One region of the Streptomyces sp. NPDC057486 genome, then DNA from elsewhere that is predicted to be linked to it. Evidence: riboswitches for the same ligand, from Rfam matches in the RefSeq annotation. Region 1 holds a riboswitch; each other region holds the start of a gene.
The links. A riboswitch is a leader RNA that binds a small molecule or an ion and turns the genes downstream of it on or off. The one in region 1 is predicted to bind cobalamin.
Positions count from the first base shown of each region.

Region 2: linked by a shared signal. The riboswitch ahead of ACFU6I_RS48065 (CbtB-domain containing protein) and the one ahead of ACFU6I_RS34935 (ABC transporter substrate-binding protein) in region 1 are both predicted to bind cobalamin.
Region 3: linked by a shared signal. The riboswitch ahead of ACFU6I_RS02115 (prenyltransferase/squalene oxidase repeat-containing protein) and the one ahead of ACFU6I_RS34935 (ABC transporter substrate-binding protein) in region 1 are both predicted to bind cobalamin.
Region 4: linked by a shared signal. The riboswitch ahead of ACFU6I_RS28460 (cobalamin biosynthesis protein) and the one ahead of ACFU6I_RS34935 (ABC transporter substrate-binding protein) in region 1 are both predicted to bind cobalamin.

Region 1 is NZ_JBHVEE010000105.1:28,915-32,372, forward strand. Features, by position in the region: gene ACFU6I_RS34925 (acyl carrier protein) at 1-250, shown strand, start outside; gene ACFU6I_RS34930 (beta-ketoacyl-[acyl-carrier-protein] synthase family protein) at 247-1,470, shown strand; cobalamin riboswitch at 1,551-1,739, shown strand; gene ACFU6I_RS34935 (ABC transporter substrate-binding protein) at 1,775-2,842, shown strand; gene ACFU6I_RS34940 (FecCD family ABC transporter permease) at 2,839-3,458, shown strand, end outside.
Region 2 is NZ_JBHVEE010000277.1:450-3,907, forward strand. Features, by position in the region: gene ACFU6I_RS48055 (GNAT family N-acetyltransferase) at 1-396, shown strand, start outside; gene ACFU6I_RS48060 (CbtA family protein) at 464-1,237, opposite strand; gene ACFU6I_RS48065 (CbtB-domain containing protein) at 1,265-1,483, opposite strand; adenosylcobalamin (AdoCbl) riboswitch at 1,487-1,635, opposite strand; gene ACFU6I_RS48070 (histidine phosphatase family protein) at 1,762-2,340, shown strand; gene ACFU6I_RS48075 (Asp23/Gls24 family envelope stress response protein) at 2,527-3,018, shown strand; gene ACFU6I_RS48080 (DUF6131 family protein) at 3,228-3,383, shown strand.
Region 3 is NZ_JBHVEE010000002.1:114,993-118,450, forward strand. Features, by position in the region: gene ACFU6I_RS02110 (SCO2322 family protein) at 1-170, opposite strand, end outside; gene ACFU6I_RS02115 (prenyltransferase/squalene oxidase repeat-containing protein) at 212-1,480, opposite strand; cobalamin riboswitch at 1,587-1,721, opposite strand; gene ACFU6I_RS02120 (MBL fold metallo-hydrolase) at 1,753-2,790, opposite strand; gene ACFU6I_RS02125 (aldehyde dehydrogenase) at 3,017-3,458, shown strand, end outside.
Region 4 is NZ_JBHVEE010000070.1:32,979-36,436, reverse strand. Features, by position in the region: partial or broken gene ACFU6I_RS28465 (cobyric acid synthase) at 1-1,200, opposite strand, end outside; gene ACFU6I_RS28460 (cobalamin biosynthesis protein) at 1,197-2,177, opposite strand; cobalamin riboswitch at 2,325-2,456, opposite strand; gene ACFU6I_RS28455 (hypothetical protein) at 2,609-2,842, opposite strand; gene ACFU6I_RS28450 (anion permease) at 2,855-3,458, opposite strand, start outside.

The DNA.
Region 1 (3,458 bases):
TCACCCCAAGATCACCGACGTTCTCACGAACACCTTCAAGGTGCCCGCCGCCGAGATCCTTCCGGGTTCCACGATGGACAGCCTGGAGATGGACTCCCTCGCCGTCGCCGAGTTCGCCGTCATCATCAAGGAGGCGCTGGGGGTCGAGGCCGACTCCGACAAGCTCTACAAGGACGCCACTCTCGCCGACATCACGACGTTCATCGATGCTGCGGTGAGCGGCGATCCCGCGATGAGCAACGCCCGATGAACAGGCCTGCCGTCGCCGTCACCGGTCTGGGGATGATCACCCCGGTCGGCAACGACACCGACACCACCTGGGACGGGGTGTGCGCCGGGGTCTCACCGGCCCGCACCGTCCCCGAGCTCGAAGGCTGTGCGATCGACTTCGCCTGCACGGTCTCCGGCATCGATCTGGACGAGGCGGTCGGCGGCCGTGCGGCCTTCCGGATGGGGAGGTACGTCAAGTTCGCCGTCCTCGCCGCGCGGGAAGCGGTCGCGGACGCCGGACTGGACCCGGCCGACTGGGACGGCAGCCGGGTCGCCGTGGTCGTCGGCACCAGCAGTGGAGGCTCCGCGGGCCTGACCGAACAGGCCGTCGCCCTCGACCGGCGCGGACCGGAGGCCACTTCACCGGCGGGGATCCTCCTCACCATTCCGAACATGCCCGCTGCGGAGATCGCCATCCGGATGGGGGCGACCGGTCCCAGCCTGGCGCCGTGCACCGCCTGTTCGTCCGGGGTCACCGCGCTCTCCGTCGCCCGGGACCTGCTGGTCACCGGGCAGTGCGACCTCGCGATCGCCGGAGCCACCGAGTCGATCGTCTTCCCGGTCGCCATGACCGGATTCGCCCGGTCCGGTGCCGCCGCGACGAGGGACGGTGACCTGGCCCGCCTCTGCCGGCCGTTCGCGGCCGACCGCGCCGGTCTCGTCATGGGCGAGGGTGCCGCCGTCATGGTGCTGGAACGGGCGGACGACGCACGGGCCCGGGCAGCGGTCCCGCGGGCGCTGCTCGTCGGGACGGGCGCCACCACCGACGCCCACCATCCCACCAGTCCGCATCCGTCCGGCGCCGTCGCCCGGGCCGCGGTCGAGGCCGCGCTGCGCGACGCGGACTGGGAGGCCGAGGACGTCGAACACGTCAACGCGCACGGCACGTCGACACCGCTGGGCGACGCCACCGAAGCCGCTCTCATCAGCGGGGCCTACCCGCACCGGCCACCCGTCACCGCCCCCAAGGGGGTACTGGGCCACTGCATGGGGGCTGCCGGAGCCATCGAGGCGGGGCTGACGATCCTCACGCTGCAACGCGGCGTCGTTCCGCCGATCGCCAACCTGGACGCCCCGGCGCCCGAGTTCGACATCGACTGCGTCACCGAACAGCCTCGCCGGCGGCCCGTCCGGCGCGCCGTGAGCCACTCCTTCGGGTTCGGCGGCCACAATGCTGTGGTCGCCCTCCAGCGCCCGTAGGCATGGGGGAGCGGGCCGGGCCGGGACGGCCGGGGCGCCTGCGGCCCCACCACACCGCCGACCAGCCGCGCGGGGCAGCGTGATAGCTTGCCGAAGCCAGTCAAACTCCACGTAGGGGTCAGGGAATCCGGTGCGAATCCGGAGCTGACGCGCAGCGGTGAGGGGGACGGGCGGGGCCACGGCCACTGGGACGTCCACGGATGTCCTGGGAAGGCGTCCCGTCCGAAGGAACCCGAGTCCGAAGACCTGCTGGCACCTGCCGCCCGGTACCGGGCGGCAGCACTCCGTACACCGGGCTCCGCGCATGAGCCCTGAGACGCAGAGGGACTCCGTGCCGTCCATAGCCAGCCCTGTCCGCGCCGCCGCCCTGATCGCGGCGGCACTTCTCCTGCTGACCGCGTGCGGCGGAGGGACCGACAACTCTGCAGCCAAGTCGGCCGGTGGCGAAGGCTATCCGGTGACGCTCAGGAACTGCGGTCGCACCGTCACCGTCGCAGCCGCACCGCACCACGCCGTCTCCGTCGACCAGGGATCGACGGAGATCCTGCTCTCCCTCGGCCTCGCCGATCGGCTGGCGGCCACAGCCACCTGGACCGACCCGGTGATGAAGGGGCTGGAGAAGGCCAACGCGAAGGTGCCACGCCTCTCGGAGAACCGGCCGTCGTCGGAGAAGGTCCTCGACCAGGAACCCGACTTCGTCAGCGCCTCGTTCGAATCGACCCTCGCCAAGGGCGGCGTCGCCCCCCGGGAACAGTTCGAGGAGCTCGGTGTCCCCACCTACGTGTCGCCCGCCGACTGCACCGGCAAGGACAACAGCGGCGGCGGCGACGGAGCGCGTACCGAAGCACTGACCATGGACAGCGTCTACGGCGAAGTGCGCGACCTGGCTGCGGTGTTCGGCGTCCAGCAGCGCGGAGACGAGCTCGTCGCCCGGCTGCGGGAGCGGGTGAAGACGGCCACCGACGGCATCGACGCGTCCGACGCCACCCTCCTCTACTGGTTCTCCGACTCCAAGGCCCCGTACCTGGCGGGCTGCTGCGGCGCACCCGGCGTCATCACCAGGGAGCTCGGAGCGAAGAACGTCTTCGACGACACCCATGAGGAATGGCCGCAGATCAGCTGGGAGACCGTCGCCGACCGCAACCCCGACGTCCTGGTCATCGGCGATCTGACGCGCAAGGCACAGACCGCCGAGAGCGCCGCGAAGAAGATCGAGTTCCTGGAGTCCAATCCCGCGACGAAGAAGATGGACGCCGTCAAGCACAAGAGGTACGTGCTCCTCAGCGGCCAGGCCATGAACCCGTCCATCCGGACGGTCGAGGGTCTGGAACAGGTCGCCGCCGGGCTGCGGACGTTCGGGCTCGCCGGGTGACGGACACCGAACGGGGCGCAGCGGTACGTACGGAGCAGGCACCCGGAACCGATACGCACCGCAGGGCCGCCGGCGCGCGGGGGCTGCGCGACGGTGTGCTGTGGGCCGCGGGCGTCGCCCTGCTCGCGCTGTCCGTCGCCGTCGCCGTCACCATCGGCCCGGCCCGGATCTCCGTCGCCGACGTCTGGTCCGCGGTGGCCGCCCATCTCGGGGTGGGCGGCTCGCGGCTCACCCCGATCCGGGACGGCATCATCTGGAACCTGCGCATGCCCCGTACTCTGCTCGCCGCCGTGTGCGGCGCCGGGCTCGCGGTGTGCGGCACGGTCATGCAGTCCCTGCTCCGCAACCCGCTCGCCGACCCGTTCGTCCTCGGCGTCTCCTCCGGGGCGTCGACGGGCGCGGTCGTGGTCGTCGTGCTCGGGGTGGGCGGGGGAGCGGTGTCGGTCTCGACCGGGGCATTCGTCGGGGCGCTCTGCTCGTTCGCCCTGGTGCTGCTGCTCAGCCACACCCTCGGCGGTACGACGGACCGGGTCGTCCTCTCCGGCGTCGCGGCCATGCAGTTGTTCTCCGCACTGACCTCCTTCGTGGTGATGACCTCGGCCGACGCCGAGCAGAC
Region 2 (3,458 bases), on a different contig from region 1:
GGCAACCCCCAGCCGTTCGGCGCCTACGAGATCCGCCTCCGCCAGGACGGACACGCCATAGGCGGAGTGGGTTTTCACGGCGCTCCGAACGCGGAGGGGCAGGTGACGATCGGCTACGGTCTGACCCCTGCGGCGCGCGGCAAGGGGTACGCCTCCGAGGCGCTGCGGGCGCTGCTGGAGTTCGCCCGCGACGAGGGCATCGCCGCCGTGAACGGCGATGCCGACCTCGACAACATCGCGTCCCATCGCGTCATGGTGGCGGCAGGCATGCGTTTCGTCCGGGCGGACGACCGGGTGAAGTACTTCCTCATCGAATGGTCGGACACGCCGGAGGCGCCGGACACGACAGAGGTGACGTACGTGGCTGAAGCCACCGCCGCGACGGACGCCGTATAAGGGACAGAACCCGCCGGGACGCTCCGGCGGGTTCTGCCGTCATACGGCCGACGAGTCGGCCGGCGCCTCAGCCCGCAGCGGCGGCCGCATGGGACGAGGTACCGCCCCCGGACGTCACCGCACCGGTCTTCGGCACCAGCAGTCGCTCGGTCAGATAGCCGAAGACCAGACCGAAAGTGGTCCACAGCGTGGCCTGAACGGCGAGAGTGGCGAGGCGGAACTCCCACAGCAGACTCGCCGGGAAGTCCTTTCCGACCTCGTTGAACGAGGGCAGGAAGGCGTAGGCCAGCCCGATGACGAGCACATAGGCGGCGGACGCCGCGATGGACGCGTTCCAGTTGCCGAGGCGGGGAGCCAGCCGCTTGCCGAAGATGACGGCAGCGACGGCCAGCAGCACGCTGAGGGCGACCATCAGGAAGAACAGGGTGGTGCGTTGGCCGATCGTGTCGGGGTTTCCGACAGCCGGCGGATTGGCCGGGTACTTGAGGAACGGCACGACATACACGGTCAGCAGGGCGCCGAACGCGATCAATGCGGCCGTGGCCCTCGGGCCGAACCTGCCGATGCGGCCGAGGGCGTAGCAGAAGACCAGCGCGGCGATGCCGCCGACAGCCACGCCGAAGACCAGGACACCGGTGGCGAGACCCGCGGTGGACTGCATGGTGCGGCTGACGAGCTCCTCGCCGCCGCCGTGGTCGTGGCTGTGAGCCTCTTCGAGGGCGATCGCCGCGTCCACCCGGGACTCACCGAGGAAGTAGGCGACGGCAAGAGCGAGCGCGCCCGCGACAAGTCCGGCCAGCATGCCGCGGACGAGCAGGGCTCTGACGGATATGGAGTTCATGAGGGTTCCCCTGAGGTGCGCAGCGTGTCAGTGGCAGGGGAAACCGAGCAGGTGGCGACCGTCGTGAACCCACTCGTGGACACCTTCGCCGGAAATGAGGGCGGTGGCACCCTGCTCGGCGCCGACGAAGTACAGGAGGACGAGCATGAGGATGCCGAAGAAGACCGCCCACGGGGCAATGGCCTTCAGCGAGATGGGGGTGATAGCGGGTGTTGCGACGCTTGCGGGGGCAGCAGTCTGTGCCATGGCAGAACCTCCTGAGGGAACACGCGTCCCGATCGTGGTGCCTGAGACGACAGTGCCGGGTCTGACTTCCCGTACAGGTACGGGTTCACAGTGGCGCGACCGTGCCGGATTCTCACCGGACTTCCATCACACCGTCGTCATGCTCGTCGCGACCATACCGCCTGCGGGCACCCGCCGCCATGGCGCCATCCGCGGGGCCGGAAGGCCCGGAGGCCATGGTGTGCTTACCCGAGAGTCCACAGTTCAGGGAGTTGACACCGGTGTTGACGATACAGGTGATGTTGATCTCACCGGCGCTCAATGCGGCGCTGCGCGAAGCCCGTTTCGACGGTGACGCCCCGCTCGACGCGTCCGGTGTCCGGCGGGCGCGTGCGGCCGCGGACGCGGTGCCTGCCGCCGGCCGCCGGGTGCACGGCGCGGACGAACGGTGCGCCGGGACCGCCGAGGCGCTGGGGCTGCGGTCCGACCCCGAACCACCCCTCCGTGGCTGGGACTTGGGGCGCTGGACCGGGCAGCGGCTGGCCGAGGTGAGCGAGGCCGAGCCGGAGGCGGTCTCGGACTGGCTGTCCGGCCCTTCGGCGGCACCGCACGGCGGTGAGTCGCTGCTGGACCTGTGTACGCGGGTAGGCGGCTGGCTGGACTCGTTGCATCGGGACGGCACCGGTGACGGCCGCGTGATCGCCGTGGTCGAACCCGCAGTGGTGCGCGCTGCGATCGTGCATGCGCTGGGTCTTCCGCCGCAGGCGTTCTGGCGGCTGGATGTCGCCCCGTTGACGCTGACCGAGCTCACCGGCCGGTCCGGCCGCTGGAACCTGCGCTGCGGGCGGTCCCTGAGCACCGGAACCGTCGCCCCGTGACCCGGCGTCGTCCTTCGCACCGCCGGACCGTCCACCCCGTCCGTTGCGTCAGGTCACAGCACATCTCCGCGCGGGCCCGCCGGTGGGTCCGCCCACACACCCGTACCGCTCGAGCAATGTGGACAAATGGTACGTAAAATGGCCAAGGCGTTCGAACCCACCGTCTCTTCGGAAGGGCGACCGACCATGACCGATCAAACACAGGTGAAGCGGCCCGAAACCACCCGCTCGCAATCAGAGGCCACGCACGAAGCGGGACCGCACGGCGGAAACCGCCGAACGGAACCCGGGTCGCGGGGCCGAACCACGATCGCCGACGGCGTGGTGGCGAAGATCGCCGGGCTGGCGGCCCGGGATGTGCCCGGAGTCCAGGGCATGGGAGGGGGATTCGCCCGCGGCATGGGGGCCGTGCGGGAGCGGGTTCCCGGAGCGGGAGGTCAGTCCGTCACCAGCGGTGTCAAGGTCGAGGTCGGCGAGGTCCAGGCGGCGGTCGACCTGTCGATCATCGTCGAATACGGGTACTCGATCGTCGAGCTCACGGGCGACGTCCGGACCGAAGTGATCGCCGCCATCGAGCGGATGACCGGTCTGGAGGTCGTGGAGGTCAACATCCTGGTGAGCGACGTGAAGCTGCCCGACGAGGAAGAGGAACAGCAGCCGGAGAGGCGGGTCGCGTAGCGGTTCGCCGGACCGGATCGCGCGTGGTCGAGAGGGCCCGTCGGACCGCCTCGTCGGCCCCGAACCCCGGCTGTCCCGTGTGATCCGCTGCGGTCCCGGCCAGGGATTCCCGGCCTTGGACGGCACTACGGGCCAGCGCGGTCGTCCACCACGCGGGACATGCCCTCCGGCGCATACTCGAAGGTGGCCCTGAAAGATTGGGGGACGCAATGATCGTCCTCGGAGTCATTTTGCTCGTGCTCGGCATGGTGGCCGGAATTTCCTTCTTGTGGACCATCGGCGTCGCACTCGTGCTGATCGGTGCGGTCCTCTGGATTCTCGGTGCTGTCGGCCACGGGATCGGTGGACGCCGCCACTACTGGTGAGAGGCGGAAAAACGCTTCGCCCCGCGAGCTGACCGGCACTTCGGGGACGTAGGTGCAGCGTGCATCTGCGCGGGA
Region 3 (3,458 bases), on a different contig from region 1:
TGCACTGACCCGTCGGCGGGCCGGACGAGCGAGGGGCCCTGGGTGGCATAGGCCCAGCCGGACCCCTTGCCCTCCCAGAACGACCAGTAGCGGTAGCCGGCCGCATGGGCGGTGCCCGCGCCGAGCACGGTCAGAGCGGCGCCGAGCACCAGCAGCAGCGCGACGGCCACCCGTCCGCCGAACGCATTCCCCGCACGATTTCCCGCTCGGTTCACGGCTGCTGGGGCTTCCGGCGGCTGCTGATCAGGAAGCCGATGCCCGCACCGGCGGCGAGGCCGATACCGACCAGCCACCACACCCCGAGACCGGCGTCGTCGCTGGTGCCGGCCTCGGCCGAGAAGTCGTCCGGGGTCTCACTGGGCGTGATGACGGCGGCGGGCGCGGGTCCGCTCGCGTTCAGCTCCCGGATCAGGTCGACGCCGCCGAAGTCGTGGGCGTCGGCGCCGGTCGCGTGCGCGGCCAGGACCAGCTGGGCGTAGGCGGCGGGGCCGCCCTCCTCGGCCCAGCTCCTGGAGTTCTTCTGCAGCCAGCCGACCGCGCCGGCCGCCTTGTTCTTGTGGCCGGCCGAGGCCAGGGCGACGACCGCGTCCGCGGTGTTGCCGACGTCGGGCTGCGGGGTGGTGTCGTCGGCGCCCGGCATCGGCGGCAGGTTCAGGTGGTTGCCGTTCTTCGCGAGGGCGTCCGCGAGGTAGAAGGCGCCGTTCCGGGCGGCCTGCTCCGGCTTGACGACGTCGCTCGTCCCGCAGGCCGGCGGCTTGCCCTCGACCGCGGCGTTGTCCCCGGCGGCCAGTCCCTTGCCCATCGAGCCGAGTACGGCGGCCGCGGTGGCATCCGCGTTCGCGGCGAGCTTCCCGGCCTTGTCGGGCTGGTACGCGAACGCGCCGCCGTCCTTGTCGCCGCACGGGATCGCGAGCGCGAGCAGCGCGTCGTACGGGGTTTTGCCGCCCGGATTCGTCATGTCGCCGATCCGCTGGCCCTGCCGGGCCAGCGCGCCGATCACGACGGAGGTGGAGTTGGCGTCGCTGGGGGAGCCCGGGTTGTAGCCCCAGCCGCCGTCCTCGTTCTGGATGGACTTCAGCCAGCGGACGCCGTTGTTGACGATGTCGCCGTGCCCGCCGATTTCCGCCAGCGCCTGCACCGCGGCGGCGGTCGCATTGGTGTCCAGCATGGTCTTGGCGTCGCACGGCTTGGAGACATCGGCGCGGTACGAGGCGTAGGCGCCGTTCGCGCACTGCTGGGCGATCAGCCAGTCCACCGACTTCGTCGCGGGCACGACCCCCTCGATGCGCTGGGCGAGGAACGCCAGCGACTGCCGCCAGACCCCGTCGTACGTCGGGTCCTTGGTGCCGTACAGCCCGGAGGGCAGCGCGACGGACGGGGTGGGGGAGGGAGACGGCGCCGCGACCGCGGCCGGGGCAGCGGCCGCACAGAGCACGGTGGCGGTGGCGGCGAGCGCTGCTGCGCTGCGGCGTACGGTCATGGCGGGCTGGGCCTCTCCTGTGGGGAACCGGGCACAGGCACACACAGGCACCAGGCTCCGGCCCCGTATTCCTCGACGGTGCCGGTCACCGGGGTTCCGGTGACGCGAGCCGGTCACGACCGCGGACAGGGCAGCCCGACTCACCGCTGTGTCGGCGGCTCACGGTTGCGTGGTCAGTGCCGGATTTGCACCGGCTTCCCCCTGAACGGGCATGATGACGACTCGCACATTCTACCGGGGCATAGCCCGCCCCTTCCGGGCGGAGGGCCGCCTCACACCGCGACGTACGTCACCGGCCCGCTGCCCGGCACCGCCTCCGCGCGCCCCAGCTTCACCAGCCGGCGCACATGGGCCTCCGCCTCGGAGACGGCGATGTTCCGCGAGCCGTACGGGATCTGTTCCCAGGGCCGGTTCCACTCCATCCGCTCGGCCAGTTGCCACGGCGTCAACGGGGTGGCGAGCAGAGCGAGCAGTCCGGTCAGCCGCTCCTCGTGATGGTCGAGGAGTTCCCGTACGCGCCCCGCCGCGTCCGTGAACGCGTGCTGGTGGGCGGGCAGCACCTCGGCGACCCCGAGCCGGCCGATGCGCTCCAGTGAGTCCAGGTAGTCGCCCAGGGGGTCGGTGACCGCCGCGTCGTCCGGGTCTTCGTACAGCCCGATGTGGGGGCTGATCCCGGGCAGCAGATGGTCGCCGGAGAAGAGGCGGCCGCGGCCGGGCAGATCGGCCGGATGGTCCTCCTCCAGGTGCAGGCAGACATGGCCGGGGGTGTGGCCCGGCGTCCAGATCGCCCGGAGCCGCCGGCCCGCGAGGTCGAGCAGCTCGCCGGGGACGATCTCGCGGTCCGGAAGGGCGGCGCGCAGTCCGGGGAGCGTGCGCATCCGGCCGCCCGTGCGGGCGGCGCGCAGCGGGGCGAGGTGCTCCTCGGGTGCGCCGGCCGCGGCGAGCTTCGCCGCCAGGTAGGTCAGCCAGGTGCCCGGTTCGGACTCACGGGTACGGCGCACGATCGCCGTGTCCGCGGCATGCATCGCGATCCACGCCCCCGACGCCTCGCGGACCTGTCCGGAGAGTCCGTGGTGGTCGGGATGGTGGTGGGTGATGACCACGCCGTGGATGCCGGCGATGTCCACACCCACGGCGGCGACTCCGGCGGCCAGGGTGTCCCAGGCGTCGGGGTCGTCCCAGCCGGTGTCGACGAGGACCGGCCCGCGATCGGTGTCGAGGACATGCACCAGGGTGTGGCCGAGCGGGTTGTCCGGGATCGGGACCTTGATGGACCACACGCCGCCGCCGTGCTCGGTCACCTGTGTCATGGGCTCCCCATCTCTCGCGTCGGCCCCTGGCCGCGCTGTGCCACCCCCACTGTAACGAGAACTTGTTTCATTAGTAGCCCAAGTCGACCATCCCTGCAGGGGTGTTGCAGTGGCCCTGTCCGGGGCGTGGACTCCTGGAACTGGAACTGGTATCAGTTCTGACACAGAGTCAGATATGACATCGGGTGTGGAGTCGGTACGTGCCGGGTCGCGGGAGGCAGCAGCCATGACCGAGCTTGTGGAACACGGAAAACTGTTCATCGGCGGGGAGTTGGTCGATCCGCTCGGCCAGGACGTCATCCAGGTGATATCGCCCCACACCGAGCAGGTCATCGGCCGGGTGCCGCACGCCTGTGAAGCGGATGTGGACCGGGCTGTCGCCGCCGCCCGCCGGGCCTTCGACGAAGGACCCTGGCCGCGCGCGTCCCTGAACGAGCGGATCGAGGTGATCACGCGGATCAAGGACGCGTTCGCCGTTCGCTACGAGGAGATCGCCCGCGTCATCAGCTCCGAGAACGGAACTCCGTACAGCTCCAGCGTGATGGTGCAGGCGCTCGCCGCGATGATGGTGTGGGACGCGGCGATCACCGTCGCCGGCACCTTCCCGTACGAGGAGCGCCGCGACGGCGTCCTCGGGCCGCTGCTGGTGCGCCGGGAGCCGGTCGGGG
Region 4 (3,458 bases), on a different contig from region 1:
CCCGTGGTGGATCTCGTACCCCTCCACCGGTTCCCCGAGTGCCGTACCGACCGGCCGGGCGAGGGTCTTCTCGCGGTCGAACCGGATCCGCACCGGCAGCAGCCCGAGCCCGTCGACCCGCCCCGCCCGCGACTCCACCTCGTCCTCGATCCGCTCCGCGAGCACCTGGAACCCGCCACAGATGCCGAGCACCGGACGCCCCTCCGCCGCCCGCCGCAGCAGCGCGTCGGCCAGCCCCCGTTCCCGCAGCCAGGCCAGCGCCTTCACCGTCCCGCGCGTGCCGGGCACGATCACCAGATCCGCGTCGGTCAGCTCCTCCGCCCGGTCCACGAACCGGACCACGACACCCGGTTCGGCGGCCAGTGCGTCCACATCGGTGAAGTTCGACATCAGCGGTACGGCACACACCGCGACCCGCAGCACGTCCTCGCCGTGCGGCGGCGCGACGACCGACTCGCGTACGGCCCCGCGCAGCGAGACCCGCAGTCCGTCCTCCTCGTCGATGCCCAGACCGTGGGCGAACGGCAGCACTCCGTACGTCCGTCGCCCGGTCAGCCCGTGCAGCATGTCGAGACCCGGTTCCAGGAGCGACACGTCGCCGCGGAACTTGTTGACCAGATAGCCGGCGATCAGCGCCTGGTCCTCGGCGCCGAGCAGTGCCGTCGTGCCGAAGAACGAGGCGAAGACGCCACCGCGGTCGATGTCGCCGACGACGACGACGGGGAACCCCGCGGCCCGCGCGATCCCCATGTTCACGATGTCGGTGCGCCGCAGATTGATCTCGGCCGGGCTGCCCGCCCCCTCGCAGATCACGGCGTCATAGGTGCCCCGAAGCTGTTCCAGGCAGCCCACGACCGTACCGAACAGGGATTCCTGTCGCCCCCCGTGGTAACCGCGCGCGCTCATCTCGCCCACCGGCCTGCCCATCAGGACGACCTGACTGGACCGGTCGCTGCCGGGCTTGAGCAGCACCGGGTTCATCAGCGCGGTCGGTTCCACCCGGGCGGCCTGCGCCTGCATCGCCTGTGCTCGTCCGATCTCCGCGCCCTCGCGGGTCACGAACGAGTTCAGCGACATGTTCTGCGCCTTGAACGGCGCGACCTTGACGCCCTGGCGCACCAGCCACCGGCAGATGCCTGCGGTGACGACGCTCTTGCCCGCGTCCGACGTGGTTCCGGCGACCAGCAGTCCGCCGCTCATTTCCCGCTCCGTCCCGCGGCCGGACGCCGCCCCGGGGGCGACCACCGTCCCGCGATCAGCCGGCCCGCCGCGCACACGCCGAGGGCCAGCACCCCCACCCGGCGCGACAGCCGCACCGCGCGCTCGATGTCCCCGGTCTCCACCGCACGGCCGGTCGCGCCGTTCAGTACCGGCCGGTGCTCGACACGTCCGCCGTACGCGAGGGTCCCGCCGAGCCGTACGCCGAGCGCCCCCGCGAACGAGGCCTCCACCGGACCCGCGTTGGGGCTCGGATGCCTGCCCGCGTCCGCCCGCCAGGCCCGCAACGCTCGCCGTGGCTGCCCCCCGGCAACCACGGCGAGCACGGCGGTGAGCCGGGCGCCGGGCCAGCCCGCGACGTCGTCCAGGCGGGCCGAGGCCCAGCCGTAGCGCAGATGGCGGGGCGACTTGTGCCCGACCATCGCGTCGAGGGTGTTGACGGCGCGGAAGGCGACGAGTCCGGGTACGCCACCCAGCGCGCCCCACACCAGCGCGCCGACCACCGCGTCCGAGGTGTTCTCGGCCACGGACTCCACCACGGCGCGTGCGATCTGCGGCCCGTCGAGGGAGTGCGGGTCGCGCCCGCACAGATGGGGGAGCCGCTCCCGGGCCAGCTCGATGTCACCGGCGGCGAGCGCGCCGCCGACGGCGCGCGCCTCGCGACCCAGCGAGGTGCCGCCGACGACGGACCAGGTGGCGGCCGCGGTCAGGGCGACGGAGGCGGCGGGATGACGGCGTACGGCACGGGCGGCCAGCGCGGCTCCACCCGCGGCGCCTCCGGCGCAGACCAGGGTGTGCAGGGCGCCCCACCCGCGGTGGTCGCGCCACAGGCGCCGTTCGACGCCCGCCGCGGCCCGCCCGAAGGCGGCGACCGGATGCCCCCGGCGGGGATCACCGAGCAGCAGATCGCCGATCAGACCGGCGGCGGCGCCGTACGCGAAGATGCGGTCGGCTCGCACGGCTCAACCGGCCGAACTGCCTCGAAGAACCTTCGTACAGCCGGCTCCTGGTGGGAGCGGCACAGAAACGGCGGACGCACGGCAGCCGGGCATGGCGATATGTCCTCACTCAGGGTCCGCGCCCTGGTTCGACGTGACCGGCGGCGAGAGTCTCCTGGCTCCCGGATCCGCAGTTCCCCCGGCCTTCCAGCCCGCGTGCGCGAGCCGTGACTTCCGGTGTGGGGGACTGCTCCCCGGTGACAGTGGCGGGACCGCGCCGGATTCGCACCGGCTTCCTCTGCTGTCGCCGTAAATGGCTCCGGCAGTCCACCACGCTGCGCGAACGCCCGTCAACCTGGCGTTGACCTGCGGCGGTGCAGTGTGCGCAGACGCACATCGGGCCGGACACACGCGAGGTGTGTCCGGCCCGACGGGGGAGCGCGGGAAGGGGCTCAGGCGACGATCAGATAGATCCCGTACGCGACCGCGGCCGCGCAGAGCCCGAAGCAGAGGTACGCACCCGCACGGGCGAGCACGAGGGAGCCTCCGGCGGAGCCGCCCTGTGCGGCCGGTTCGGGCTGCTTGGAGAGTCCGACGATGCCCAGGGTGAAGAGGCCCACCAGTGCGACGGTGACGACGAGCGAGACGCCGAAAACGGAGCCGAGAGCTGCCCAGTCGATGTTCATGGTGATCTGTCCTTACACCGTGGCGGGCCGCGCCGGATCGGCGGCGACGGTTCCGGGCTGGGCCGGGATGGTGGTCTTGAGGTCCGTGGTGTCCACTGCCGTGGCGATCGCGGCCGCCCCGGTGGGCGGCGGGGTGACGGCCGCGATGGCGGTGGTGATGACACCCGCCGGTTCGGCGTCCTCGCCGTCGGGCGCGACATCGTCGTGCCCGACCGGCTTGCGCCGGGACAGCAGCCAGATCGCTCCGGAGCCCGCGACGAGCAGGACGGCGACGACGGCGACACCCCAGGTGCCCTGCTTGGTGAGGAACTCCGCGCCCGCGCCGACCAGACCCGCGGCCGGCAGGGTCAGACCCCAGGCGACGAACATCCGGGTGGCGGTGGACCAGCGGACCACACCGCCCCGGCGGCCGAGCCCCGCACCCATCACGGCGCCGGAGCAGGACTGGGTGGTGGAGAGGGAGAAGCCGAGGTGCGAGGAGGCCAGGATGACTGTGGCCGCGCTGGTCTGGGCGGCGAAGCCCTGCGGCGGCGTGAGCTCGGTGAGGCCGCTGCCCATGGTGCGGATGATGCGCCAGCCACCCAGGTAGGTGCCGAGTGCGATGGCCAGACCGGCG